DNA from 2 places in the Kitasatospora sp. NPDC017646 genome. Region 2 is predicted to be linked to the other one. Evidence: predicted binding sites of a transcription regulator. Region 2 holds the regulator's gene; the other holds the start of a gene.
The links. Region 2 encodes HspR, which represses chaperone genes until heat shock. Its sites were predicted from a motif close to TTGAGNNNNNNNNNCTCAA; they were not measured.

Region 1: lon (endopeptidase La) is a predicted target of HspR. The motif match lies at 3,108-3,126, and genes of this name have one in related genera.

Annotation. Positions count from the first base shown of each region.
Region 1 is NZ_JBIRJC010000014.1:65,029-79,661, reverse strand. Features, by position in the region: gene ACH4J0_RS22515 (ROK family protein) at 1-82, opposite strand, end outside; gene ACH4J0_RS22510 (GtrA family protein) at 100-642, opposite strand; gene lon (endopeptidase La) at 689-3,085, opposite strand; gene ACH4J0_RS22500 (rhomboid-like protein) at 3,270-4,064, opposite strand; gene ACH4J0_RS22495 (response regulator transcription factor) at 4,627-5,364, shown strand; gene ACH4J0_RS22490 (sensor histidine kinase) at 5,444-6,574, shown strand; gene ACH4J0_RS22485 (multifunctional oxoglutarate decarboxylase/oxoglutarate dehydrogenase thiamine pyrophosphate-binding subunit/dihydrolipoyllysine-residue succinyltransferase subunit) at 6,862-10,608, shown strand; gene ACH4J0_RS22480 (protein kinase) at 10,837-12,792, shown strand; gene ACH4J0_RS22475 (DUF6104 family protein) at 12,843-13,025, shown strand; gene ACH4J0_RS22470 (DUF4097 family beta strand repeat-containing protein) at 13,224-14,147, shown strand; gene ACH4J0_RS22465 (PadR family transcriptional regulator) at 14,149-14,633, shown strand, end outside.
Region 2 is NZ_JBIRJC010000004.1:158,183-172,815, forward strand. Features, by position in the region: partial or broken gene ACH4J0_RS08960 (sugar phosphate nucleotidyltransferase) at 183-1,247, opposite strand; gene ACH4J0_RS08965 ((Fe-S)-binding protein) at 1,540-3,768, opposite strand; gene dnaK (molecular chaperone DnaK) at 4,060-5,901, shown strand; gene grpE (nucleotide exchange factor GrpE) at 5,898-6,518, shown strand; gene dnaJ (molecular chaperone DnaJ) at 6,742-7,899, shown strand; gene ACH4J0_RS08985 (heat shock protein transcriptional repressor HspR) at 7,907-8,452, shown strand; gene ACH4J0_RS08990 (hypothetical protein) at 8,672-9,712, shown strand; gene ACH4J0_RS08995 (hypothetical protein) at 10,364-10,981, shown strand; gene ACH4J0_RS09000 (hypothetical protein) at 10,989-11,225, opposite strand; gene ACH4J0_RS09005 (helix-turn-helix domain-containing protein) at 11,388-11,684, opposite strand; gene ACH4J0_RS09010 (LuxR C-terminal-related transcriptional regulator) at 11,674-12,663, opposite strand; gene ACH4J0_RS09015 (TDT family transporter) at 13,332-14,498, opposite strand; gene ACH4J0_RS09020 (LysR family transcriptional regulator) at 14,569-14,633, shown strand, end outside.

The DNA.
Region 1 (14,633 bases), on a different contig from region 2:
CGAGCACCAGGGCCAGGTTGGCCCGGCGCATCCCCTGCTGGCTGGCGGGCCCGGTCCGGACGCCGTCCGGCTCCCCGCGCATATCGGTCACCTCATGTCCTAGGGAACATCCCGTGGCATCTCGGGTGCAGCGTAACCGGGTTCCGGCACCGGGACCGCCCGCGGGACGGAGCCGGTGAAGACCCAGCGCCGCATCGCCCAGTACCGGAACAGCATCGCGACGAAGGTGCCGAGGACCATCCCGCTGACGAAGTCCGCGACCTCCTGGTGGAACGGGGTGACGTACGGCTCGCGCAGCTGGAAGGCGTACCGGGAGAGCGCCAGCGGAATGACGTTGACACCGATCGCCACCGCGCTGACCAGGAAGAACAGCACGGCCTCGGTTCGGTGCCCGGCCGTCCGGAAGGCCCAGCGGCGGTTGAGCACGTAGGAGACGACGGTGGCGATCACCGTCGCCACCGTCAGCGCGACCACCGGTTCGTGCTCCAGGACGGTGAACTTGAGCTCCAGGTCGATCACCGTGGTGAGCACGAAGCAGCCGCTGCCGACCAGCAGGAACTTCACCAGCCGGCGGTGCCGGACCAGGAACGGTCGCAGCCGCACCGGCACCCGGGCCAGGGCGCGCTGCGTGGGGGACGGCATGTCCGCAGTGTGGCACGCGGACCGGCCGTCCCCCCGTCGATCACCGTCAGGCCGCGGCGATCAGCACCCCGGCCGGCTCCAGGGCCAGCTCGAGCACCTCGCGCACGTCCGCCACCGGGTGGACGGTGAGCCGCTCCAGCACCTCGGCCGGGACGTCGTCCAGGTCGGCCTCGTTGCGCTTGGGGATGATCACCGTGGTGATGCCGGCCCGGTCGGCGGCGAGCAGCTTCTGCTTCACCCCGCCGATCGGCAGCACCCGCCCGGTCAGCGACACCTCGCCCGTCATCGCCACGTCGGTGCGCACCTTGCGGCCGGAGAGCAGCGAGGCCAGCGCCGTGGTCATGGTGATGCCGGCGCTCGGCCCGTCCTTGGGGACGGCCCCGGCCGGGACGTGCAGGTGCACGCCGCGGTCGCGCAGCGAGGTGACGGGCAGCTCCAGTTCGGCGCCGCGCGAGCGGAGGAAGGAGAGCGCGATGTGCGCGGACTCCTTCATCACGTCACCCAGCTGCCCGGTGAGGGTGAGCCCGGTGCCGCCGGTCTCGGCGTCGGCGAGCGAGGCCTCGATGTAGAGGACGTCGCCGCCGGCGCCGGTGACCGCGAGGCCGGTGGCCACGCCGGGGACGGCGGTGCGCCGTTCGGCGGGCTCCTGGGCGGACTCGGGCACGTGGTGCGGTCGGCCGATCAGGGCGCGCAGGTCCTGAGCGCCGACCGCGGCGGGCAGTTCGCGCTCGCCCAGCTCGGTCTGTGCGGCGATCTTGCGCAGCACCCGGGCGATCGAGCGCTCCAGGGTGCGCACGCCCGCCTCGCGGGTGTACTCCCCGGCGAGCCGGCGCAACGCCTCCTCGTCGACACTGACCTGTCCGTCGCCGAGGCCGGCCCTCTCCAGCTGGCGCGGGAGCAGGTGGTCGCGGGCGATGACGACCTTCTCGTCCTCGGTGTAGCCGTCGAGCCGGACCAGCTCCATCCGGTCGAGCAGCGGCTCGGGGATGGCCTCCAGCACGTTGGCGGTGGCGAGGAAGACGACGTCGGAGAGGTCGAGCTCGACCTCCAGGTAGTGGTCCCGGAAGGTGTGGTTCTGCGCCGGGTCCAGCACCTCCAGCAGGGCGGCGGCCGGGTCGCCCCGGTAGTCGGAGCCGACCTTGTCGATCTCGTCGAGCAGGACGACCGGGTTCATCGAGCCGGCTTCCTTGATCGCCCGCACCAGGCGGCCGGGCAGCGCGCCGACGTAGGTGCGCCGGTGGCCGCGGATCTCCGCCTCGTCGCGGACGCCGCCGAGCGCGACCCGGACGAACTTGCGGCCCATGGCACGGGCCACCGACTCCCCGAGGGACGTCTTGCCGACGCCGGGCGGGCCGACCAGCGCGAGCACCGCGCCGCCGCGGCGGCCGCCGATCAGTCCCAGCCCCTGGTCGGCCCGGCGCTTGCGGACGGCCAGGTACTCGACGATCCGCTCCTTCACGTCGGCGAGGCCGGCGTGGTCGGCGTCGAGCACGGCGCGGGCGCCGGCGATGTCGTACGCGTCCTCGGTGCGCTCGTTCCAGGGCAGCTCCAGGACGGTGTCCAGCCAGGTGCGGATCCAGGAGCCCTCGGGCGACTGCTCGGACGAGCGCTCCAGCTTGTCGACCTCCTTGAGCGCCGCCTCCCGCACCTTCTCCGGGAGGTCGGCGGCCTCGACCCGGGCGCGGTAGTCGCCCTCCTCGTCGGCCGGGTCGCCGTTCAGCTCGGCCAGCTCCTTGCGGACGGCCTCCAGCTGGCGGCGGAGCAGGAACTCCTTCTGCTGCTTGGCCACGCCCTCCTCGACGTCCTTGCGGATGGTGTCGTTGACCTCCTCCTCGGCGAGGTGGTCGCGCAGCAGGGTGAGGGCGTACTCCAGCCGGGCGACCTGGTCGGCCTCCAGCAGCACCTTGAGCTTCTGCTCGGCGGTGGCGAAGGGCGCGTAGCCGATGTTGTCGGCCAGCTCGCCGACGCCCTCGATCTGCGCGACCCGGTCCACGATCTGCCAGGCGCCGCGCTTGCGCAGCCACTGGGTGGACAGCGCCTTGTACTCCTTGACCAGCTCGGCGGCCCGCCCGGCCACCGGCATGCCGACCGAGGACTCCCGGAACGGCGTGGTCTCCACCCAGAGCGCGGCGCCGGGGCCGGTGGTGCCGACCCCGATCCGGACCCGGCGCACGGCGCGCACCAGCGCGGCCGGATCGCCGTCGGCGAGGCGGCCCACCTGCTCCACCGTGGCCAGCGTGCCGGCCGCCGCGTACGAGCCGTCCACCCGCGGAACCAGCAGGACCTGGGGCTTGCCGGAACCGGCGGCCGCGGCGCGGGCGGCCTCGACCGCGGCGCGCACCTCGGTGTCCTTCAGGTCCAGCGGGACGACCATGCCCGGGAGGACGACCTCGTCGTCGAGCGGCAGCACGGGCAGGGTGAGCGGTGTGGACGTCGATGCCATGATCTCTCCCCAGTCAGTGAACTTGAGTCGACCTGACTAAGGCTTCACGGCCGCCGGATGTTCCCGGCATCTTGTTCGCTGCGAGCGAACGCCTCGTCACCACAGCGGCCGGGAGGGGGCGCCGTCAACCGGGAGGGGGCGCCGTCAAAAGGACGGGAAGGAAGGGCCCGAGAGGGCCCCGGCGTCAGCGCGCGGTGGACGGACGGGCGCCGGCCCGCACCGCCGCGGCGGCCGAGGAGGCGACCGCCGGGGCCTGCGCCGCACGGGTCCGCGGCCGCGGCGGGCGTCGCTCGATCCGGCGCAGCCAGCGCGACAGCACCACTCCGGCGAGCACCGCGGCCGGATGCCCCACGGCCGTGACCACGTCCTTCCCGGTGGCGATCTGCTGGGCGATCATCAGCCCCGCCCCGCCCAGCGCCAGCACCCGCCCGCGCCAGGGCAGCAGCCCGGCCACCGCGCCCAGGCAGGCGAGCACGCCGTAGCTGACCCCGACGTCCAGGTGGTCCATCGCCTCCGGCGCCATCCGCCCGGCCTCCACCGCGGTGATCACCACACCCTGGGAGAGCAGCGTCGCCGCGACGTGCCCGATCGCGAACACCGCCGCGGCCCGGCCGGTGCCGACCCTGCGCTCCAGCGGCGCCAGGGTGAGGGCGAAGCCCCACACGTAGGGCAGCCACACCTCCCCGGCCACCCAGAAGCCGCTGAGCACGAGGGCGCGCAGCGGGTGCTGGAGCAGGTTGTGGCCGTCCGAACTGGAGGCCTCCCGCAAGCGCTGGACGAGTTCCGGATCGGCGATCCCCGCGAAGGTGGTGGTGGCTCCGACCACGGCGAGATATCCGAGGGTGAAGGGAGTGCGCCGGGGCGTCGGCACGCGTTCCAGCAGCCATTCGAAGACGCCGGCGCGCAGTCCGTACCGGAGCATTCCGTACGGCATCCCCGCGGGGACGCTCCGGACGGCCTCCCGCCGCAGTCCCGCCATGCCGCCTCCGCTCCACGCCCGCCGACACCGGCGCTCGCAGGTGCCCGACGTACCGGCGCGTGCGCCGGATTCCGCCCGGCGGGGCGTTGTCGTGGCCACGGTACGTCGAGGTTCTGAGAGGCACCTGAGAAAAGCCCGTGAAGACCGTCGACGCGAGGAGCCGCCGGATTCCCGGCATTGGTCCAGACCTTCTTCCCATTAACGCGTCAGTAGGGCCTCTGACCGGCGACTTGGCGTCAACTGGAGTGCATACGTACCGTTACGCAGAGAAAATTCGCCGGGTAAGGTATCGGCCCGTGCCCACTCAAGCGGTGGGCCAACGGGCGGCCGGACAGCCGGCCCACGGGCCGGAAACGTCCGGTCCACCTGCCGGAAAGCATCCGCTGTCCGTACGCTGCGAAGTGCGTGGGAGACGTGGACGGGAGACCATCCGTCCGCACAACTCCCGGACGCGCGACGGGACGGCGGACCCGGCACAGTCCACGACGGAACAAGACTACGAGCGGAGCCCCGCCATCCCCACAGGTGGCCGGCCCGCAGCCCTGGGGGCGGTGGCGTGACCGTGACAGAAATTCAGCAGGACAACCCCAACACCGGTGGCACGGTGAGCAGTCAGCGCAGAGTGCTGGTGGTGGAGGACGAGCCCACGATCGCCGAGTCGATCGCGGCCCGACTGGGCGCGGAGGGGTTCAAGGTCGCCGTGGCCCACGACGGCCCCGGCGCGGTGGACGGCTTCCACACCTGGCAGCCGGACCTGGTGGTCCTGGACATCATGCTGCCCGGCTTCGACGGGCTGGAGGTGTGCCGCCGGATCCAGGCCCAACGCCCGGTCCCGGTGCTGATGCTGACCGCCCGCGACGACGAGACGGACCTGCTGGTCGGCCTCGGCGTCGGTGCCGACGACTACATGACCAAACCGTTCTCGATGCGCGAACTGGCCGCCCGGGTCAACGTGCTGCTGCGCCGCGTCGAGCGCGCCCAGCAGGCCGCCCGCACGCCCGCGCTCGGCAGCCTGCGCTTCGGCGAGCTGGAGATCGACCACGTCCAGCGCCGGGTCCGGCTCGCCTCGGGCGACGTCCACCTGACGCCGACCGAGTTCGACCTGCTGGCCTGCCTGGCCGCCCAGCCGCGCGCGGTGCTCACCCGCGAGCAGCTGCTGGCCGAGGTGTGGGACTGGACCGACGCGTCCGGCACCCGCACCGTCGACAGCCACGTGAAGGCGCTGCGCCGGAAGATCGGCGCCAGCTGGATCCGCACCGTGCACGGCGTCGGATACGCACTGGAGGCCCCGCTCTCCTGACGGGGGCCTCGGGCGACGGGCCACCGGGGGGCCCGTGTCCCGGCACCGCCGTGACACCACGCGGGGATCACAGGGACCAATGACCTTTCCACAGCAACGCAACCGGGACGCCGACGGCGCGCGCCCGCAGACGCTGGCCGCACGCGCGGCCAGCCGGGTCTGGGCCGACATCCGCCCGCTCGACCCGGTCCGGTCGATCAAGGGCAAGCTCGCCCTGCTGGTGATCGTCTCCGTGTTCCTGGCCACCGGGATGGTGGTCGTGGCGATCCGGTCCGAGACCCAGATCCGGATCATCATGGTCTTCTCCATGATCGCCTCGCTGCTGTTCATGCAGTTCCTCGCGCACGGGCTGACCGCCCCGCTGCGCGAGATGACGGCCGCCGCCCGCGCGATGGCCTCCGGCGACTACAGCCGCCGGGTCGAGGTGAACTCGCGCGACGAGATCGGCGAGCTGGCCGCCGCCTTCAACGCCATGGCCGCCGACCTCCAGGCCGCCGACCAGCACCGCCGAGAGCTGGTCGCCAACGTCTCGCACGAGCTGCGCACGCCCATCGCCGCGCTGCGCGCCGTGCTGGAGAACGTGGTGGACGGCGTCGTGCAGCCCAATCCGGCGACACTGGAGGCCGCGCTGGAGCAGACCGAGCGGCTCGGCCGCCTGGTCACCCACCTCCTGGACCTCTCCAAGATCGACGACGGCGTGGTCGACCTGGACGCCCGCCCCTTCGAGGTGCGCGAGTTCCTGGACGGCGTGCTGCGCGGGGTCACCGTGGACGGCGCGACGGCCGGCGGGGCGTTCTCCCGGCGCGGCGACGTCCGACTGGCCCTGGAGGTCAGCCCGGCCGGCCTGACCGCCGTGGCGGACCCGGAGCGGCTCCACCAGGTGGTCGCCAACCTGGTCGACAACGCCTGCAAGCACTCCCCGCCCGGCGGCACCGTGACGGTGCGCGCGAGACCGGACGGCGAGGAGGGCGGCCTGCTGCTGGAGGTCCAGGACGAGGGTCCGGGCATCCCCCTGGCGGACCGCGGCCGGGTCTTCGAGCGGTTCAGCCGCAGCGGCACCGCGACCGCCTCCGGCGCCGGCGCCGACGGCGGCACCGGACTGGGCCTGGCGATCGCCCGCTGGGCGGTGGACCTGCACGGCGGGCGGATCGCCGTCGCGGAGTCGCCGCGCGGCTGCCGGATCGAGGTCCGCCTGCCCGGACAGCCCTGAGCGGGCCGGGACATTTGTCACAGATCCGACACAGACGCACACGAAGATCGTCTGCGGATCACTCCAGGTCTTTGTCCGTTTTCGCCCCGGTTTGGAGGGCGATCGGGCCCGATCGGTTCCCCTCGGATACGGCTTTCTAACGTACTTTTTCAGCCAATCTGCAGGTCAGGACTGTGATCTGGGCGACGCCTGGGGCCCGGGGACTGCGCGATCACTGGTCAGGGGCGTAGCCTTAATCCCCGCTGTCCAAACATCCCAAAAGGAAGCGGAAGAGGGCGGTTGCCGCCGTGTCGCCACAGTCCCCTGAAACCCCCAACAGCTCGGCAAGCTCCACTGGCTTCGGCCCCAATGAGTGGCTCGTCGATGAGATCTACCAGCAGTACCTCCAGGACCCGAACTCGGTCGACCGAGCCTGGTGGGACTTTTTCGCCGACTACAAGCCCGGTACCGAGGTGACCCCAGTGACCCAGGCCGCGACCCAGGCCGGCCCCACGCCGACCCCTGCCGCTGCCCCCGCGCCCGCCGCTGCTGCTCCGGCCGCACCCGCGCCCGCCGCTCCGGCCGCCCCGGCCGCTCCGGCCCCGGCTGCCGCCCCGCTCGCCGCCGCGCCCGCCGCACCCCCGGCCCCCAAGGCCGCCGCCGCTGCCCCGGCCCCGGCCGCCGCCCCGGCCGGACCCGAGCTGGTCCAGCTGCGCGGCCCGGCCAAGGCCGTCGCCACCAACATGGACGCCTCGCTGGAGGTGCCGACCGCGACCTCGGTCCGCGCCGTCCCGGCGAAGCTGTTGATCGACAACCGCATCGTCATCAACAACCACCTGCAGCGCGCCCGCGGCGGCAAGGTCTCCTTCACCCACCTGATCGGTTACGCCCTGGTCCAGGCCATCAAGGCCGCCCCGGGCATGAACCACAGCTACAAGGTGGAGGACGGCAAGGCCTTCCTGGTCAAGCCGGAGCACGTCAACCTGGGCCTGGCGATCGACCTGGTCAAGCCGAACGGCGACCGCCAGCTGGTCGTCGCGGCCATCAAGAAGGCCGAGACCCTCGACTTCTTCGGCTTCTGGCAGGCCTACGAGGACATCGTCCGCCGGGCCCGCGCCAACAAGCTGACCATGGACGACTTCACCGGCGTCACGGTCTCGCTGACCAACCCCGGCGGCATCGGCACCGTGCACTCCGTGCCGCGCCTGATGCAGAACCAGGGCACCATCGTCGGCGTCGGCGCCATGGAGTACCCGGCCGAGTTCCAGGGCTCCGCCCCGGAGACCCTGTCCCGCCTCGGCGTCTCCAAGATCATGACGCTGACCTCGACCTACGACCACCGCGTCATCCAGGGCGCGGCGTCCGGCGAGTTCCTGCGCGAGATCCACCGCCTGCTGCTCGGCGAGAACGGCTTCTACGACGAGATCTTCGAGTCGCTGCGGATCCCGTACGAGCCGGTCCGCTGGGCCACCGACGTCGCCACCACCCACGACGACGAGGTCAACAAGACCGCCCGCGTCATGGAGCTGATCCACTCCTACCGGGTCCGCGGTCACCTCATGGCCGACACCGACCCGCTGGAGTACAAGCAGCGCAAGCACCCCGACCTCGACGTCACCACCCACGGCCTCACCCTGTGGGACCTGGAGCGCGAGTTCGCGGTCGGCGGCTTCGGCGGCCAGAAGATGATGAAGCTCCGCGACATCCTCGGCCTGCTGCGCAACACCTACTGCCGCACCGTCGGCATCGAGTACATGCACATCCAGGACCCGAAGCAGCGCAAGTGGCTGCAGGAGCGCCTGGAGAAGCCGTACGCGAAGCCCGAGCGCGAGGAGCAGCTGCGGATCCTGCGCCGGCTGAACTCTGCCGAGGCCTTCGAGACCTTCCTGCAGACCAAGTACGTCGGCCAGAAGCGCTTCTCGCTGGAGGGCGGTGAGTCGCTGATCGCGCTGCTGGACGCGACCATCGACTCCGCCGCCGAGCACCGCCTGGACGAGGCCGTCATCGGCATGGCCCACCGCGGCCGCCTGAACGTGCTGGCCAACATCGTCGGCAAGCCGTACGGCAAGATCTTCGGCGAGTTCGAGGGCAACCTCGACCCGAAGTCGATGCACGGCTCCGGCGACGTCAAGTACCACCTGGGCTCCGAGGGCACCTTCACCGGCCTGGACGGCGAGCAGATCAAGGTCTCGCTGGCCGCCAACCCCTCCCACCTGGAGACGGTCGACCCGGTGGTCGAGGGCATCGCCCGCGCCAAGCAGGACATCCTGGACCAGGGCGGCAGCACCTTCCCGGTGCTGCCGATCCAGATCCACGGCGACGCGGCCTTCGCCGGCCAGGGCGTCGTCGCGGAGACCCTGAACATGTCGCAGCTGCGCGGCTACCGCACCGGCGGCACCGTGCACATCGTGGTGAACAACCAGGTCGGCTTCACCGCCGCCCCGGCGTCCTCGCGCTCCTCGATGTACTGCACCGACGTGGCCCGCATGATCGAGGCCCCGATCTTCCACGTGAACGGCGACGACCCGGAGGCCGTGGTCCGCGTCGCGCGGCTCGCCTTCGAGTTCCGCCAGGCGTTCCACAAGGACGTCGTGATCGACCTCATCTGCTACCGCCGCCGCGGTCACAACGAGGCCGACAACCCGTCGTTCACCCAGCCGCTGATGTACGACCTGATCGACAAGAAGCGCTCGGTGCGCAAGCTGTACACCGAGGGCCTGATCGGTCGCGGCGACATCACCATGGAAGAGGCGGAGCAGGCGCTCCAGGACTTCCAGGGCCAGCTGGAGAAGGTCTTCGCCGAGGTCCGCGACGCGGCCCAGGCGCCGGCCGACACCACCACGGGCAAGCCGGTCGCCGACTTCCCGGTCTCCATCCAGACCGGCATCTCCCAGGAGATGGTCAAGCGGATCGCCGCCTCGCAGGTCAACCACCCGGACTGGCTGACCGTCCACCCGCGCCTGCTGCCGCAGCTGCAGCGCCGCGCCGCCTCGGTCGAGGACAACACCATCGACTGGGCGATGGGCGAGACCCTCGCCATCGGCTCGCTGCTCATGGAGGGCCACCCGGTCCGCCTGGCCGGCCAGGACAGCCGCCGCGGCACCTTCGGCCAGCGGCACGCCGTCCTGATCGACCGCAAGACCGGCGAGGACTACACCCCGCTGCAGTACCTCACCGAGGACCAGGCCCGCTACACCGTCTACGACAGCCTGCTGTCGGAGTACGCGGCCATGGGCTTCGAGTACGGCTACTCGCTGACCCGCCCGAACGCGCTGGTCATGTGGGAGGCGCAGTTCGGCGACTTCGTCAACGGCGCGCAGACCATGGTGGACGAGTACATCGCCTCCGCCGAGCAGAAGTGGGGCCAGCACTCCGGTGTCGTCCTGCTGCTGCCGCACGGCTACGAGGGCCAGGGGCCGGACCACTCGTCCGCCCGCCCGGAGCGCTTCCTCCAGCTGTGCGCGCAGGACAACATGACGGTCGCCATGCCGACCCTGCCGTCGAACTACTTCCACCTGCTGCGCTGGCAGGCGCACAACCCGCACCACAAGCCGCTGATCGTCTTCACCCCGAAGTCGATGCTGCGTCTGAAGGCCGCGGCGAGCGCGACCGAGGAGTTCCTGTCGGGCTCCTTCCGCCCGGTCATCGGTGACACCACCGTCGACCCGGCGCAGGTCCGCAAGGTGGTCATCACCTCCGGCAAGTTCTACTACGACCTGGCGGCGGCCCGGACCGAGCGCGGCATCACCGACACCGCGATCGTCCGCATGGAGCGGCTCTACCCGCTGCCGGTGGCCGAGCTCCAGGAGGAGCTGGCCCGCTACGGCGACGACGTCCAGTTCGTCTGGGCGCAGGAGGAGCCGGCCAACCAGGGTGCCTGGCCGTTCATCGCGATGAACCTGGTCGACCACCTCCAGGTCGTCATCGGCCGCAGCGGCGGCGACGCCCGTCTGCGCCGCGTGGCCCGCACCTCGGCCTCGTCGCCGGCGGTCGGCTCGGCCAAGCGGCACGGTGCCGAGCAGCAGGCGCTGATCGAGGAGGTCTTCGCGCTCTGACGCGCCGAGACCGACACGCTGCGGCCCCCGTCCCCTCGCTGAGGGGGCGGGGGCCGCAGTGTTTCCCGTTCACGTCAAGGTCGCAGCTCTGCGACCAAACGGGGACCGGCCCGCACCTCCTCCTGACGGATCGATAGGTTATGCCTCGCCAGATCGCCGCCCGGCGCTCGTCACACGCCCGCGGCCCCGGCCGAACGACCTCACCGCTCTCCCAGGGGGATCCACCGCATGACCGACACGCTGCACCCCGGCAAGCTCCCTCCGGTCTTCCAGCCGCTCCTTCCGGACGACCCCCGGGAGGTCGGCGGCTACCGGCTGTTCGCCCGGCTCGGCGCCGGCGGCATGGGCCGGGTCTACCTGTCGTACACGCCGGGCGGACGCCCGGTGGCGCTCAAGGTGGTCCGGCCCGAGTTCGCCGAGGACGGCGAGTTCCGCCGCCGGTTCGCCCAGGAGGTCAGCAACGCCCAGCGGATCCACGGGCTGTACACCGCGCAGGTGATCGATTCCGGCGGCCTGGACTCGGACGCCCCCTGGCTGGTCACTGCGTACGTCCCCGGCCCGTCCCTGCAGCAGGTGGTGCGGGAGCACGGCGCGCTACCCGTCCGCACCGTGCTGCTGCTGATGGGCGGCATCGCCGAGGCGCTGCAGGCGATCCACAGCGTCGAGGTGGTCCACCGCGACCTCAAGCCGGCCAACGTGCTGGTCGCCGGGGACGGCCCGCGGGTGATCGACTTCGGCATCGCCCGGGCCGCCGACGCCACCGCGCTGACCGGCACCGGCTACCGGATCGGCTCCCCCGCCTTCATGGCCCCCGAGCAGGCGCAGGGCCGCGCGGTCACCCCGGCCACCGACGTCTTCGCGCTCGGCGCCCTGGCCGCGTACGTGGCCGGCGGCACCCCGCCGTTCGGCGACGGACCGGACACCGCGGTGCTCTACCGGGTGGTGCACGAGGAGCCGGACCTGACGGCCGTCCCGGCGGACCTGCGCGAGCTGGTCCAGCGCTGCCTGGCGAAGTCGCCGGAGGACCGCCCGAAGCCGGCCGAGATCATCCAGACCGCCCGCAACCACCCGGAGGTCGGCGGCCAGCTGCGGTTCGCCGAGGACTGGCTACCGCGGCAGGTCAACACCGAGATCACCCGGCGCTCCGACCTGCCCAGGACGCCGTCCACCCCGCCGCCGGCCGCGCCCGCGACCCCGCCGGCCCCGGCGGCTCCCCCGCAGCCGGTCGGCGCGCCGACCCACCCGGTCACGGTGGCGGTCCAGCCGCCGCAGCACCCCACCACGCCGCCGCCCGGCTTCGCCCCGCCGCCCCTCGGCATGTACGGCGCCCCGCAGCCGCCCACCGAGACCCCGACCGCACCGGTGCTGCCCGCCCCGCCGACCGTCCCGCTCCGGGCGGAATCTCCGTCCTTCGACACCCCGCCGCCCGGCCCGGTGGTCGCCGCCGCCCCGTCGCCCGAGCCGGAGCCCAAGCGCGGGGGCGGCGTCTCCTGGAAGGTGCTGTTGACGGTCGCCCTGGTGATGGCGGTCGGCGGCACCGCGGGCGGCGTGGTGCTGATGAAGAAGCTGGACGACGGCGGGAAGGCCAAGAGCGGCAGCAACAACAGCGCGGCCCGGCAGACCGGCGGCGGCACCCCGAACCCGGCCCCCGCCCTGGACGACGCCTCCCCCACCCCGACCGCCTCCGCCTCCGGCGCGCCGGTGTCCGCAGCTCCCTCGAAGTCCGGCCCCGGCACCGTCTCGGCGCCCGCCCGGCCGGTCGGCTACACCCTGCTGCTGGACAGGAAGGCGCTCTCGATCCCGGCCGCCGAGTACTCCTCGGACGCGTACCGGATCGACCTGAACGCCGGCACCGTGGTGCCGCGCAGCGGCTCCGGCGACCTGAAGTGGGGCCTGGGCGTGACCAACACCGGCAGCGGCAGCAAGGCCAACTCCTTCGAGAGCGCGGGAGACGAGAAGTCGGACTTCGCCGTGATCACCGAGTCGACGGTCACGGCCGAGCAGTGCGCCGCCGCGATCGACTCCCGGCCGGACACCGACCTGACGTACAACCGGGTCGCGCCCGGGCGCCTGCTCTGCGTCCGCGACCGGGACAGCCGCAACATCGCGATCGCCGCGATCACCGCCGCCGACCCGACCACGGGTGCCGCCTCGATGACCGTCAGCACCTGGCGGGCCAGCTGACCGGCGGGTCTATCCTGGCCGGGTCAAATCCCATCGGACCGGAGCGAACCGTGTACTTCACCGACCGAGGCATCGAGGAGCTGCAGAACCGGCGCGGCGAGGAGGAGGTCACCTTCGAGTGGCTGGCCGAGCGCCTGCGCGAGTTCGTCGACCTCAACCCGGACTTCGAGATCCCGGTCGAACGGCTGGCCACCTGGCTGGCCCGGCTCGACGACGAGGACGAGGACGAGTGACGTCCTGACGCCGTGATCACCGAAGGGTCCGGGAGGCAACCGCCTCCCGGACCCTTCGCGCGTCTCCCCTTAGGGGAGAGCTCCGGGTCCGGTCCGGGCCGCTCTCGGGGGCGGAACCGCTTGCTTTTCCCGGCACGCGATATATCGTCTTCAAGAGAGAACGCGATACATCGCGATCCGCGACGGGAGGCGGCAGAGATGAGCCAGTGGACGATCGAGGGGCCGGGCAGGACCACCTTCGAGGACGCGGTCCGTGCGCTGCACGTGCGCGTCATCGACGGCACCGTGAACGTGGTCGCGGCCGACGGCCCGGCCCGCCTGGAGGTCACCGGTCTCAAGGGCGACGCGCTGCACGTGACGCTGGTCGACGGCGTCCTCACCGTCACCTACCGGGACATCAACAGCTGGGGCGAGTTCGGCGACTGGATCAAGTCGATCGGCTCGGTCCGCAACTTCTTCGACTCCTTCAAGCGCAAGCGCTCCGTCGACGTCACCCTGACCGTCCCGGCCGGCACCGACGTCAAGGTCGGCACCGTGTCGGCCCACTCCACCGTCACCGGCATCGAGGGGCACGTCTCGGTGCAGGCCGCCAGCGGCGACACCACCCTGGCCGGGGTCACCGGGCGGATCGACGCCAGCACCGTCACCGGCGACGTGGACGCCCAGGCGGTGGGCGGCCGGCTCAAGGTCAACACCGTCTCCGGGCAGCTCACCGTGATCGCCGGAACCGCCGACCGGGTCCAGGCCAACAGCGTCACCGGTGCCGTCACCCTGGACCTCGACGTGGCAGGCGAGACCGACGTCAAGGTCAACACCGTCAGCGGCCCGGTCGTGGTCCGGATCCCCTCGCTGGCCGACGCCACCGTCGAGGCCGGCTCCACCAGCGGCGATGTCTCCAGCACCTTCGACGAGCTCACGATGAGCAGCACCTGGGGCGCCAAGAAGATCTCCGGACAGCTCGGCGAGGGCCGCGGCAGCCTCAACGTCACCACCGTCTCCGGCGCGGTGACGGTGCTGCGCCGCCCCGACACCGAGGACGACGCCCCGGTGGTCGTCAAGGAGCTCCCGGCCTCCCCCGCCACCGATGGGCCCACCGGCCCCGACCTCACCAAGGAGGCCTGAGATGACCCCTGTGTTCGGCCACGGCCGGCTCCGGCTCTACCTGCTGAAGCTGCTGGACGAAGCCCCGCGGCACGGCTACGAGGTGATCCGCCTGCTGGAGGAGCGCTTCCAGGGCCTGTACGCCCCGTCCGCCGGCACGGTCTACCCGCGGCTGGCCAAGCTGGAGCAGGAGGGCCTGGTCAGCCACAGCACCGAGGGCGGCCGCAAGGTCTACCGGCTCACCGACACCGGGCGGGTCGAACTGGAAGCGCGACGGGGCGAGCTGGACGAGCTGGAGCTGGAGATCCACGACTCCGTGGCGCAGCTCGCCGGGGCGATCCGGGAGGACGTCCGGGACAGCGCCAAGGACCTCCGCGAGGAGCTGTGGCAGGCCGCCAAGCAGGCCCCCCGGCCGGAGCGCGGCGCCGGCGCCTCGACCGGCGGGGACCCGTGGGCCGGCCCGTGGGGCGACAACGAGTCCTGGCAGCGTGCCAAGGAGGAGTTCGC
Region 2 (14,633 bases):
AGCGAGCCTGAGACGAACGGGTCCGAAAGCCGCCCCCGGAGCCGGGCCGGAGGAGCGGACCGAAGGAGCCGCGCCGGGGCAGCCGCGCGGGGCAGCCGCTACCGCTGGGCGGTGACCGAAGGCCCGTGCACCGCCGCGGCCGCCGTGGTGCCGGCCGGGCAGCCGCCCGGGCCGGCCGTGGTGCGCACGGCGCCGACCGGCAGCAGGGTGCCGCAGGCGATCCGGATGCCGGTCGGCAGCTCGTTGTCGGACTCCACGATCGCGCCGTCGCCGATCACCGCGCCGTCCAGCGCCGAGCGGTCGCCGACGGTGGCGAACGCGCCCACGATCGAGTCCTTGACCAGGGTGTCCGGGCCGATCACCGCGCCCGGCAGGATCACGCTGCCCTCGACGATCGCGCCGGCCTCGACCACCGCGTCCGTGGAGACCACGGTGCCGCCACTGAGCACCGCGCCCGGGTGGACGGTGGCGCCGGGCAGCAGCAGGGCGTCGCCGGTCTGGCCGGGCACGGCCGGGGAGTCGACCTTGCCGAGCACCAGGTCGGCCGAGCCGCGCACGAACGCGGCCGGGGTGCCGAGGTCCAGCCAGTACGAGGTGTCGACGACACCACGCAGCAGGGCGCCGGTGGCGAGCAGCTCGGGGAAGGTCTCGCGCTCGACGGACACCTCCCGCCCGGCCGGGATGCGGTCGATGACGGACCGGGTGAAGACGTAGCAGCCGGCGTTGATCTGGTCCGTGACGATCTGCTCCGGCGTCTCCGGCTTCTCCAGGAACTCCAGCACCCGCCCGTTCTCGTCGGTCGGGACGAGGCCGAACGCCCGCGGGTCCTCGACCCGGGTGAGGTGCAGGGTGACATCGGCTCCGGCGGCCACGTGGCCGTCGCGCAGGGCGGCGATGTCGAGGCCGGAGAGGATGTCGCCGTTGAACACCAGGACCGGCTCGTCCGGGCCGCAGGTCAGCCCGGAGGCGGCGTTGCGGATGGCCCCGCCGGTGCCCAGCGGCTCGCGCTCGGTCAGGTACACCAGCTCGATGCCGTACGGGGTGCCGTCCTGGAAGTGGTCCTCGAACACCTCGGCCAGGTAGGAGGTGGCCAGCACCACCCGGGTGACCCCGGCGGCGGCCGCGCGGGCCAGCTGGTGCGCGATGAACGGGACGCCTGCCACCGGCAGCATCGGCTTGGGGGTGTGGGTGGTCAGCGGACGCAGTCGCGTGCCCTTACCACCGACGAGCATGATCGCCTCGGTCATGGTCTGCGCTGTTCCCCTTGTGGTCTCTGCGGCCCGGCCCGGCGGGCCGGTGCCTCCGTCGGTGGTCCGTTCCCGTCCGGAACGGGTCGACCGGCTCGTCGCCGGTCCGGCGCCTACTGTATTTCCTTCCGACCGAATGCCCGTCCGGCGGCCGTGCGATTGACGTCACTCGCCGTCCGCCCGCCGTACCGCCGGCGGTCGCCCGGGGCACCGAAAAACCCGGCCCGGCGGGCGCCTTGGCGGCGTCCACCGGGCCGGGCGGTTGTAGCAGAACTGTCGAACAGCGATCGCGTTACGCGTCCACCGTCGCCGGCTCCTCGGCCTCGGTCGGCGGGGTCGCCTTCACCGAGTCGAGCAGCAGCTGGGCCACGTCGACCACCTTCAGGTGCTCCTTGGCCGCGCCCTCGTTCTTCTTGCCGTTGACCGAGTCGGAGAGCATCACCAGGCAGAACGGGCACGCGGTGGAGACGATGTCCGGGTTGAGCGACAGCGCCTCGTCCACGCGCTCGGTGTTGATCCGCTTGCCGATGCGCTCCTCCATCCACATCCGGGCGCCGCCGGCGCCGCAGCAGAAGCCGCGCTCCTTGTGGCGGTGCATCTCCTGCTGGCGCAGACCGGGGACCTTGTCCATGATCTCGCGCGGCGGGCTGTACACCTTGTTGTGGCGGCCCAGGTAGCAGGGGTCGTGGTAGGTGATCAGGCCCTCGACCGGGTTGACCGGGACGAGCTTGCCCTCGTCGATCAGGTGCTGCAGCAGCTGGGTGTGGTGGATCACCTCGAAGTGACCGCCGAGCTGCGGGTACTCGTTGGCGATGGTGTTGAAGCAGTGCGGGCAGGTGGCCACGATCCGCTTGGTCGGGGCGTCCTCCAGCGCGGCGTTCAGCGTCTCGACGTTCTGCGCGCCGAGCATCTGGAAGAGGAACTCGTTGCCCAGGCGGCGCGGGGAGTCACCGGTGCAGGTCTCCTCCTTGCCGAGGATGGCGAACTTCACGCCCGCGGTGTGCAGCAGCTCGGCGAAGGCCTTGGTGGTCTTCTTGGCGCGGTCCTCCAGGGCACCGGCGCAGCCGACCCAGTAGAGGTACTCGACCTCGGCGGGGTCGATGTCCTCGCCGATCACCGGCACCTCGATGCCGGTCTCCTTCTTGAGCTCCTTGACCCAGTCCAGGCGGGCCTTGGTGGCCATGCCCCACGGGTTGCCCTTGTTCTCCAGGTTCTTGAGCATCGTCCCGGCCTCGGTCGGGAAGTTGCTCTCGATCATCACCTGGTAGCGGCGCATGTCGACGATGTGGTCGACGTGCTCGATGTCCACCGGGCACTGCTCGACGCAGGCGCCGCAGGTGGTGCAGGACCACAGCACGTCCGGGTCGATGACGCCGTTCTCCTCGGCGGTGCCGATCAGCGGGCGCTCGGCCTCGGCCAGTGCGGCCGCCGGGACGTCCTTGAGCTGCTCGGCGGTGGCCTTCTCGGTGCCCTCCATGTCCTTGCCGCCGCCGGCCAGCAGGTACGGCGCCTTGCCGTAGGCGTGGTCCCGCAGGCTCATGATCAGCAGCTTGGGCGAGAGCGGCTTGCCGGTGTTCCAGGCCGGGCACTGCGACTGGCAGCGGCCGCACTCGGTGCAGGTGGAGAAGTCGAGAATGCCCTTCCAGGAGAAGTGCTCGACCTGGGAGACGCCGAAGACGGCGTCGTCGGCCGGGTCCTCGAAGTCGATCGGCGCACCGCCGGAGGTCATCGGCTGCAGCGCGCCGAGCGCCACGGCGCCGTCGGCGTTGCGCTTGAACCAGATGTTCGGGAAGCCCAGGAAGCGGTGCCAGGCCACACCCATGTCGATGTTCAGCGAGACCGTGATCATCCAGATGAAGGAGACCGAGATCTTGATCGTCGCGACCAGCCAGAGCAGGTTGTGCAGGGTGGCGACGCTCAGCCCGGAGAACAGCTTCACCAGCGGGTACGAGACCACGTACGCGGCCGAGTAGTGGTCGGCGCCCAGCTGCGCGCCCTCCAGGCCGCGCAGCGTCAGGATGGCCGCGCCGATGATGAAGATGACGGCTTCGATGAAGTACGCGAAGCCCATGTTGGAGCCCGCGAAGCGGGACTTGCGGCCCGCCTTGTTCGGCAGGCTCAGCTGCCGGATCACGATCAGCACCGCGATGCCGAGGAAGGTCACCAGGCCGAGCAGTTCCTGGAACACCAGGTAGGGCGTCCAGTCACCGACGACCGGGACCTCGAAGTCCGGGTCGAAGAGCTGACCGAACGCGCCGACCAGGGTGAGGATCAGCGCGTAGAAGCCGACGGCGACGCACCAGTGGGCGATGCCGACGACGCCCCACTTGTTCATCCGGGTGTGGCCGAGGAACTCCCGGACCAGGGTCACCGTGCGGGCCACCGGGTCGTTGATCCGCGCGCCCTTCGGGACGGGCTGGCCGAGCCGGATGAACCGGTAGATCTGTGCGATGGCACGAGCGAACAGCGCCACGCCGACCACGGTCGTGCCCAGTGAGATGAGGATCGCTGCTAGCTGCATCCGGCTTCTCCGTACTCCAGCGGCGGTGGGGATAGAGGTCGGTCAAGTGTACTCGTGGGTAACTTATCCACCCACCGGCCGGACACTATCGCCCACTAGCACCTATTCAGAAGCGGCTCAAGGTATGGCGGCAGTCACGTGCCGCCATACTCGCTCATTCGGGTCAAAAAGGAAGGGAGCCACTCGATCGCAGGAAACTTGAGCCGAAGCGACTCATGGCTGTTGACTCGCCCGTACCCCTCGTGCATGCTTGAGTCCGTAAAGCTCAACTCTTCCGTGGAGGTATCTACGATGGCACGCGCGGTCGGCATCGACCTCGGTACGACGAACTCGGTCGTCAGCGTTCTGGAGGGTGGCGAGCCCACCGTCATCACGAACGCCGAGGGCGCGCGGACCACGCCGTCCGTCGTCGCCTTCGCCAAGAACGGCGAGGTCCTCGTCGGCGAGGTGGCCAAGCGCCAGGCGGTCACCAACGTCGACCGCACCATCCGCTCGGTCAAGCGCCACATGGGCACCGGGTGGAAGATCAACATCGACGGCAAGGACTTCACGCCGCAGCAGATCTCGGCCTTCGTGCTGCAGAAGCTGAAGCGCGACGCCGAGGCGTACCTGGGCGAGACCGTCACCGACGCCGTCATCACCGTCCCGGCGTACTTCAACGACTCGGAGCGCCAGGCCACCAAGGAGGCCGGCGAGATCGCGGGCCTGAACGTCCTGCGCATCGTCAACGAGCCGACCGCGGCCGCCCTCGCGTACGGCCTGGACAAGGACGACCAGACCATCCTGGTCTTCGACCTCGGCGGCGGCACCTTCGACGTCTCCCTGCTGGAGATCGGCGACGGGGTCGTCGAGGTGAAGGCCACCAACGGTGACAACCACCTCGGTGGTGACGACTGGGACCAGCGCGTCGTCGACCACCTGGTCAAGGTCTTCCAGGCCGGCCACGGCGTCGACCTGTCCAAGGACAAGATGGCCCTGCAGCGTCTGCGCGAGGCAGCCGAGAAGGCCAAGATCGAGCTGTCCTCGTCCTCCGAGACCTCGATCAACCTGCCGTACATCACGGCCTCCGCCGAGGGCCCGCTGCACCTGGACGAGAAGCTCACCCGCGCCCAGTTCCAGCAGCTGACCGCGGACCTGCTCGAGCGCTGCAAGGTCCCGTTCAACAACGTCATCAAGGACGCCGGCATCTCGCTCGCCGAGATCGACCACGTCGTCCTGGTCGGCGGCTCGACCCGCATGCCGGCCGTCGCCGAGCTGGTCCGCGAGCTCACCGGTGGCAAGGACGCCAACAAGGGCGTCAACCCGGACGAGGTCGTCGCCATCGGCGCCTCGCTCCAGGCCGGTGTCCTCAAGGGCGAGGTCAAGGACGTCCTGCTGCTCGACGTCACCCCGCTGTCCCTCGGCATCGAGACCAAGGGCGGCATCATGACCAAGCTCATCGAGCGCAACACCACGATCCCGACCAAGCGCTCCGAGATCTTCACGACGGCCGAGGACAACCAGCCGTCCGTACAGATCCAGGTCTACCAGGGCGAGCGCGAGATCGCCGCGTACAACAAGAAGCTCGGGATGTTCGAGCTGACCGGCCTCCCGCCGGCGCCGCGCGGCCTGCCGCAGATCGAGGTCACCTTCGACATCGACGCCAACGGCATCATGCACGTCGCCGCCAAGGACCTCGGCACCGGCAAGGAGCAGAAGATGACCGTCACCGGCGGCTCCTCGCTGCCGAAGGACGAGGTCGACCGCATGCGCCGCGAGGCCGAGCAGTACGCCGAGGACGACCACAAGCGCCGCGAGGCCGTGGAGACCCGTAACTCCGCCGAGCAGCTCGTCTACTCGACCGAGAAGTTCATCGCCGACAACGCCGACAAGCTCCCCGCCGACGTCAAGACCGAGGTCGAGACCGCCATCGGCGAGCTCAAGGAGGCCCTGAAGGGCGAGGACATCGCGAAGATCCGCGAGGCCTCGGAGAAGGTCTCCACCACCGCCCAGAAGCTCGGCCAGGCGCTGTACGCCAACGCCGACGCCGCCGGTGCCGCCGCGGCCGGCGAGTCCACCCAGGCGAAGGACGACGACGTCGTCGACGCCGAGATCGTGGACGACGAGAAGCCCAAGGGTGGTGCGTCGGCATGACGGACAAGCCGCAGGGCGGCAAGCCCGGCGACGACTCCGCCGCCGAGGAGGCCGTGATCAAGGCTGCCGAGGAAGCCGCCGCCGGCGGTGCCGGCGAGGGCTCCGAGGACCTCGCCACGGCCAAGCGCGAGCTGGCCGAGCGCACCGCGGACCTGCAGCGTCTGCAGGCCGAGTACCAGAACTACCGCAAGCGGGTCGAGCGCGACCGGCTGACCGTCCGCGAGATCGCGGTCTCCAACATCCTGGAGTCCCTGATCCCCGTCCTGGACGACATCGGCCGCGCCCGCGAGCACGGCGAGGTGACGGGCGGCTTCAAGTCCGTCGCCGAGTCCCTGGAGACGGTCGTCGCCAAGCTGGGCCTGCAGCAGTTCGGCAAGGAGGGCGAGCCCTTCGACCCGACGCAGCACGAGGCGCTGATGCACAGCTACTCCTCGGACGTCACCGAGGACACCTGCGTGCAGATCCTCCAGCCCGGCTACCGCATCGGCGAGCGGATCATCCGCCCGGCGATGGTCGCCGTGGCCGAGCCCCAGCCGGGCACCCAGACGACGGCCGGCCCGGACGCCGAGCCCAAGTCCGCCGACGCGGACGAGTCCGACGGTGGCTCGGACAGCTGACAACCTGTGACAGCTGACAACCAGTGCGCTGCGGAGTCGCGTGCCTGCCAGTACGGCGGCCGACTCCGCAGCGCGCTGTCAACGGCTCCTCCTTCGGCGGCTGTTGACAGCGCAGTGACGATGGACATCGGGAGGTGGCGGAAGCCGTGAGCGAGCGCAGCGAGCGAACCATGAAGAGGTGCGTGTCCCGCTCAGCGGCTGCCGAGCGCAGCGAGGTGGGCGCATGAGTGGCAAGGACTTCGTGGAGAAGGACTACTACAAGGTCCTCGGCGTGCCCAAGGACGCCACCGCCACCGAGATCAAGAAGACCTACCGGAAACTGGCGCGCGAGTTCCACCCCGACGCGAACAAGGGTGACGCCAAGGCCGAGGAGCGCTTCAAGGACATCTCCGAGGCGTACGACGTCCTCTCCGACGAGAAGCGCCGCAAGGAGTACGACGAGGCCCGCAGCCTCTTCGCCAACGGCGGCTTCCGCACCGGCGGCCCCGGCACCGGCAGCTACAGCTTCGACTTCGGCGACCTCTTCAGCGGCAGCCAGGGCGGCGGCACCGGCGGCGGCGGACTCGGCGACGTCTTCGGCGGCCTCTTCAACCGCGGCGGCACCCGGCAGGCCCAGCCCCGGCGCGGCGCCGACGTCGAGACCGAGGTGACGCTCTCCTTCGAGGAGGCGGTGGACGGCGCCACCGTCCCCCTTCGGATGACCAGCCAGGCCCCCTGCCGCCTCTGCAACGGCACCGGCGCCAAGTCCGGCACCACGCCGCGGGTCTGCCCCACCTGTGTCGGCGCCGGCACCGTCAGCCGCGGCCAGGGCGCCTTCGCGCTCTCCGAGCCCTGCAAGGACTGCCGCGGCCGGGGCATGATCGTCGACGACCCGTGCCCCGACTGCCACGGCAGCGGCCGGGCCAGCTCCGCCCGCACCATGCAGGTCCGCATCCCCGCCGGGGTCCAGGCCGACCAGCGGATCCGGCTCAAGGGCAAGGGCGCCCAGGGCGAACGCGGCGGCCAGCCCGGCGACCTCTACGTCACGGTGCACGTCGACCCGCACCCGGTCTTCGGACGCAAGGGCGACAACCTCACCGTCACCGTCCCGGTCACCTTCCCCGAGGCGACCCTCGGCGCCACCATCGAGGTGCCCACGCTCAACGGCCCCGCCGTGAAGCTCAAGCTGCCCCCGGGCAGCGCCAACGGCCTCACCATGCGCGCCCGCGGCAAGGGCGCAACCCGCAAGGACGGCACCCGCGGCGACCTCCTCGTCACCGTCGAGGTCGTGGTGCCCCAGCACGTCACCGGCGACGCGCTGAACGCCCTGGAGCAGTACCGCGAGGCCACCGCCTCCGACGACCCGCGAGCCGCCCTCTTCCGGGCGGCGAAGGGAGCGTGACGACCAGATGTCCCCGAACCCGATGAACCCGACGAACCCGATGGACGCCGGCGGCCCGATCGGCCCCGGCCTCGGCGAGGGCCTGCCCGGCAACGGCCCCCGTCGCACCCGGCGCACCGCCGCGGCCCCGCCGCAGTACGTGCTCACCGAGGACACCCCGGTGTACGTCATCTCCGTCGCCGCCGAACTCTCCGGCCTCCACCCGCAGACCCTGCGCCAGTACGACCGCCTCGGCCTGGTCAGCCCCGACCGCACCGCCGGCCGCGGCCGGCGCTACTCCGCCCGCGACATCCAGCAGCTGCGCGAGGTCCAGCGGCTCTCCCAGGACGAGGGCATCAACCTGGCCGGAATCAAGCGGATCATCGAGCTGGAGAACCAGGTCACCGCCCTCCAGGCCCGCATCACCGAACTGGTCGACTCCCTCGAAGGCGCCGCCACCGCCCTCCAGCAGCGCGAGGCCGCCGTCCACGCCTCCTACCGCCGCGACCTGGTCCCGTACCAGCCCCCCACCCCGCAGTCCAGCGCCCTCGTCGTCTGGCGACCCAAGCGCTGACCCGGGGCCCTGCTCACCCCCAGCCGCCGGCTCCCTCCTGTTCGGGGGGTGCCGGCGGCTGGGTGTTGGTGAGAGAGTGGCGGCTTCGGGTCGGCTACCGGGCGTCTTGACCTCCTGTATTTGAGCTACGCGTCGGATCGCGGTCTCCGATTAAGATCCCTGAGGCCGCGGACTTCAGTCGCGTTGACTACTTGTCCGGTCGACGACAAGGAGCCAGAAGTGAGTGATCGAGAACACCTGGTGAACCACCACGGTCGATCGCCGATCCTGTCTCCCGGCGCACGCAAGCTGTACCTCAAGGCACTGGCTGGGGACGGTCGGCTCGTCAGGGCCGCCTGCACCCAGGAGGAGAACGAGGCGCTCCAGGAGTTGCTGGGAATCGGGCTCCTGATATCCGACAACGACGAGCCCGGGTCATTGTTCGCCGTCGACCCTGAAAAACTCGCCGCCAGTCTGAGCTCGACCTGGCAGCGGCAAGCCCTCGACCTCCTGGCCCGAGCGGTTTCAATTCCAGGTGAATTGACCGATCTGGCGGAGGCATTTCACACTCCGGATCAGAGTGGTGGCCCCATCGAGTACGTCCAGGGCCGGGCACTGATTAATCAGCGGCTGCAACAGGCCATGGCCAGCGGAATGTCGGAGGGTCTCGCCATGCAGCCCGGGGGGCCGCGACCCTCGGAAATGTTGACTTCATTCCTGAAACGGGACCTCGACATCATTCGCACCGGCGCATCGATGCGGTCGATCTACAACGCGAGCACCCGCTACCACCAGCCCACTAGGGACTACGTCGCCACACTTGCCAAAGAAGGGTGGCAGTTTCGTACCCTGGACGAGCCGTACACGCGCCTGTTGATCTTTGATCGACGACTCGCCGTGATTCCCGTCGCCGGAGACAATCTGGCCGCTTTCATCCATGATGCGGCGGTGATCAACTATCTCGCCCAGGAGATTTTCGAACGGAACTGGAGCAGAGCCCTGGATTTCGAGGGCGACCGCACCGTGCCCCAGCAGGTGGTTTCACAGCTCCGACACACCATCATCGACCTGCTGCTGTCCGGAACGAATCACCGAGTCATCGCACGGAGACTCGGCATCAGCGAGCGCACCCTTGCCAGGCACATCGCGGAAATGCGCGAGGAGTACAACGTCGACTCGCTCTTCCAGCTCGGATACGTCCTGGGGCACGCCTCGGGGGCAGACCGCGGGACCACTGGCACCGCAACGCCGGCCCCCTCGGCGGCCGACGGGCCGCCGTAGCCGAACGCGGGCCACCCACAACCGTCGGTGACAGCGGCGCGCAGTCGGGACGCCGCCGACCACGCGCACCGCGCCATTGAACCGCTCGCCATGCGCGGGAGATCCCGCGGCTTCCCCCGCCTGCCGGTGGAGCAATGGTTATGGGTGAGCCCTACCAGTGAAAGTCGTCAGCCACCGTCTCAGCCCCGACAACAGCAACGGTCGCACGGTCATGCGCCGGCCCCGAAGCCCCATAACCCGCGATAGAGACGCAAGCGGCCAAGAGGGAAGCGGCTACTGCCGTGGACAGCACGACCTTACGGACAAGTCGGCATATAGGGGACATGGACCCACCCTCTCTCAAGTCCGCAAGTTGGACTAATAGCACTAGCGTCCACATGATGCCGCATGTCTTGCTCCATTGTCACCCGCCGACCAGCAGGGCGGGCGTCATCTCTCTGCCAGGCATCCAGATGCCAGGGCGTAGCGCTGGACGAAGCCAACGCCACTGATAGACGATCAGTTCGCTCCCGATGGTCCCAAGCAGTCCGAAGAGTTGCCGCTGTACCGTCAAATTTCGTCCTGCTTAACCATCAGATTCCTTGAAGCAGCAACCAAACGCGCCTACCGGCACCGCCTCCTCCACCCGGTCGGCCTTCCCCCGGAGTCGACATGACCGAGCCCTACCTGCGTCAGCACGACAGCCAGGCCCCTGAGGGTCGGCGTGCACGTGTGTTCCTGGCCGCGCCGCTGATGCGGCTGACCGGCCCCGCGGACAGTGTGGTGACGCTCGCCAGCCGGACGCGGCTGACGACGCTCCGCACCACCCTCCTCCGCAGCGGTGCCGCCGTGTACAGCGCGCACCACAGCGACGCCTGGACCGTCGCCGGCCGGGCCCCCGAGCCCCGGGTGCCGTCCGACTTCCGGGCACTGCAGTCCGCGGACCTGGTGTTCGCCTACGTCGGAGCCCCGCTCTCGGCCGGCGTGAGCCTCGAACTCGGCTGGGCGTCGGCCCTGCGGAAGCCGATCGTCCTGCTCGTCGACGAGGCCATCACCCACAACCCGCTGATCGCCACCATCGAGCAGGTCGCCCCCGTCCTGCCGCTGGTCTTCGACGACACCTGGTCGCAGGAGGCCCTCCACCACACCGTCGAGACCGCCCTGGACTGGGCCGGCATGGCGCTCTCCCTCCGCGAGGGCTTCTGGACCGCCCCCGGCGACCGCTTCAACGTCCCCCGACAGCAGGCCGCCGTCCCCGGCTACTGGCCGACCGGCGCCGCCACCGGCTGAGCGGAGCTCACCCACCGGACTCCCCCGTCCGGGCTCCCCGCATCTGCCAGCCGAGCTGGACCAGGGTCTCGGCGTCGTACATCTCACGCAGGCGGGCGATGTGACCGGCCACGGTCCGTTCGCCCAGCCCCATGCCGCTGGCGATCGCCCGCCGCGTGAGCCCCCTGGGCGAGCAGACGACCTCCCGCAGGATCGCGCGGTAGAGCTCGCGGGCGGCGGGATCTGGCAGCTCTGGCTCAGGCATCGCGCGACCCCCGCATCTGCCGGCCGAGCTGGAACAGGGTCTCGGCGTCGCACGGTTCCCACAGGCGGGCGACGTGGCCGGCCACCGTGCGCTCGCCCACGCCCAGCCGCGCCGCGATCGACCGCTGGATCCGGGAGGGCCTCCGCGAGCACGGCGGAGGGGTCAGCCATGGTGTTCTCCGCGGAGGTGCCAGCCGAGGTGGAAGAGGGTCCGGGCGCCGTAGCGGTCGCGCAGGCGGGAGATGTGGCCGGCGACGGTGCGTTCGCTGATGCCCAGGCGGGTGGCGACGGCGCGCTGGGTGAGGCCGCGGGCGAGCAGGCGTCCGATGCGGACGGTGGTGGGGTGGGGGGCGACGAGGTGGCGGTCGGCGGGGGCGAGGTCCTCGGGGCGCAGGCGCCCGCCACCGCGCACGGCGGCGAGGTAGAGGGCGCGTTCGGCGGCTCCGGGCTCATCGGTCATCGCGGGCGCCTCTCATCAGCCAGCCGAGTTGGAAGAGGGTCTGGGCGCCGTAGCGGTCGCGCAGGCGGGAGATGTGGCCGGCGACGGTGCGTTCGCTGATGCCCAGGCGGGTGGCGACGGCGCGCTGGGTGAGGCCGCGGGCGAGCAGACGGCCGACCCGGTCGGGGCTGGTGCGGCCGGGGCCCTGGCCGAGGGCGGCGGCTTCGGCGGTGTCGGCGCGGGTCCAGTCGCGTTCGAAGCCGCTGATCAGGAAGGCGAGGGCAGCCGGGTCGCTGATGAAGGCGGCGGCGCTGTTGTCGTCGTTGGCGGAGATGACGGCGACGCTGCGGTCGAAGACGATCAGTCGTTGGAAGGGTTCGTCGAGGATCCGGATCTGGGAGCCGTGCCGGGTGACTTCCTCGGCGTAGGCGATCGCGGGGGGCTCGGCGAGTGCGACGGGCTGGTAGATGGTGCGCAGCGAGCAGCCGCGCTGGAGGAGCTGGACGTCCTGGGCGAGGGCTACCTGCAGCGCGTCGGCGGGGCGGGGGCCGGGTTGGGCGGTGAGGACCTCGGAGCGGCAGTCGGAGACCAGTTGGGAGATCCGCTGACGGATGTGGACGTGGCCCTCGACGTGGACCGCGCCGCCGGAGCGGCCGGACGGTCGGGGCATCGCGTCGTAGGCGCGGGTGAGGCCGTCCAGGGCGCCGGGGAGGTTCTCGGCGCGGACCAGCAGCCGGGTGGCCTCGCTGCGGAGTTCGGCGCCGAGGCGGTCGCTGACGGAGCGCGGGCTGACGGCGGTGTAGCAACGGTCCATCCGGTTGACCATGACCAGGCCGATGTCGAGGAGTTGCCGGAGTGCGGGGCGTCCGTCGTCGGCGACCCCGGCGAACGGGATGCGCCCTCCTTCGGCGATGATCGCCAGGTACAGCTGCCGGGCGGCCTCATCGGGTTCCCCGTCCTCGGGCACCTGGTGCGGCGTGACCGCCGGTTCCGCCGTCACGTCGCACTCTCCCCTGCCGGACGCGCCTCCCCTGTTCCCCCCAACCCGTACGCACGGTCGGCGGGTACCGGTGGCCGGGGGCGTCTCACGGTACCGGTCGGACGGGTGGACCCCCGGGACCGGGTGCCGTCGCACACCGGATCCCGAGGGTCCCCATCGGCACGCCAGTGCCTGGGCGCTTCCGTCGAGGCGGAGCAGCAACGCCTCGCCGGCTCCGGTTCCGGGCCCCATCACCACACATGGGCCCCTGCCGGGGCTCTTCCCCCCCGTTCCACGGATGCGGGTCGTGCACCCGTGGTCAGTTCTGAAGAGCAAGTCGCCACCATCGGGCTGCGGTGCCCGGACGACCTGGCGTGCCTCCACCCTCACAGCGTGACGGCCGGTGGACAAGTGCCGTCCGAGTGCAGGTTCGCGCAATTGCAGTTATCCGCATCCCGGCAGGAGCGCGGGATCACGGGCGGCGGATCGGATTCCGGTGAAGGCCGAGGCCAGCGGGGGGCGGGAACGGGGGGCGCCGGTTGGCTGTACACCGTCACCCTGCGGCTGCGTGTTCCTGCAGCGACAGCGCGCTCCTGACGGCGGACGCCCGGTGGGCGGCGGTGCAGCCGCCGGTGGCGGCGGGCGTCCGCCGGGTGACGGGCGTCCGCCGCGCGACGGGTCGCCGCGGCTCAGCGCGCCAGCAGCCGGCCGCGCAGCAACCCTGCGGCCGTACCGCCCGCCACCAGCAGCCAGGCCGCGCCCAGCAGCAGGTAGAGGCCGACGGCCAGCCCGGTGAAGCCGCCGAACCCGGTGTGCTTGGCGAGCGCCGCGGCGCCGGTGACGCAGGTGCCGACCGGGAAGGTGTACGCCCACCAGGTCATCGCGAACGGCATCCCGGCCCGCCGGGCGCGCAGGTTGGCGGTGAGCGCGACGGCCAGCCAGAGCATCGCGACGCCGATCACCGCGACGCCGTACAGCTCGGCCAGTGGCAGCATGACGGGCGCCAGCGCGGGCAGCACCGGCCGGGCCGCGTCGGCGAGCTGGTGGATCGCGGTGACGGACTGGCCGAGCGGGCCGAGCACCAGGAACAGCGCGGGGGTGAGCGCCAGAGAGGGCACCTTGCTGTGGAACAGGCCGGTGAACACCACCGGCAGCAGCACCAGGGTGGCCAGCAGGCCGACCCCGAACAGCGCCCAGCAGCCGTACAGCAGGGCCTGCTGCGGCGGGCCCGCGGGCAGGTGCGGGACGAGCGCCGGGCCGCAGGCGGAGGCGACCAGCGGGGCGACCACGGGCAGCAGCCAGGTGGGGTTGGCCTCCAGGGCGGACACCCGGTGCCGGGTGATCATCAGGTACGGGATGCCGCCCGCGACGGTCAGCGCGTACAGGGTGCCGACGCCCCACAGCACGGCGTCCAGGGCGACGGCCGGGCCGGTGCCGATGACCCGCGAGCCGAGCAACAGGGTGCCGAGCCCGACCGCCAGCAGTGCCATCGGCGGGCAGCCGTAGAAGACGGCGGTGGCCGGGTTGTCCAGCAGCTGGGCGCGGGCCACCTCGCGGTGCCGGGTGAGGTGCACCAGCCGGGCCGCCGCCAGCACCAGCAGGGCGGTCGCGCCGAGCGCCCACATCACCTCGCCGAAGCCGACCAGCCCGGGCAGCCGGACCGGCAGGGCGGCGGCGCCGTTGGCCAGGATCGCGGTACCCATCACGGCGGCGTACCAGTTGGGGCCGAGCTGGGCGAGGTCCGGGCGGGGGAGCGGGGAGCCGACCGCGGAAGCGGCGACGGCGCCGGGGACAGCGGCGGGGACGCCGGGGACGACGGGGCGGGCGAGCGGGCGGACATCGGCCGAGGTGGACATGGTTACACCGTCGCCGAGCGGTCCGGCGACCGGTAGCGCCGTGGGTTCTATGAGGACATAGCCTGAACCTATGGCTCTCTCCCCGCACGTCCCCGAACTGGGCGCCCTCGAACTGCTGCTCGCGGTGGCCCGGCT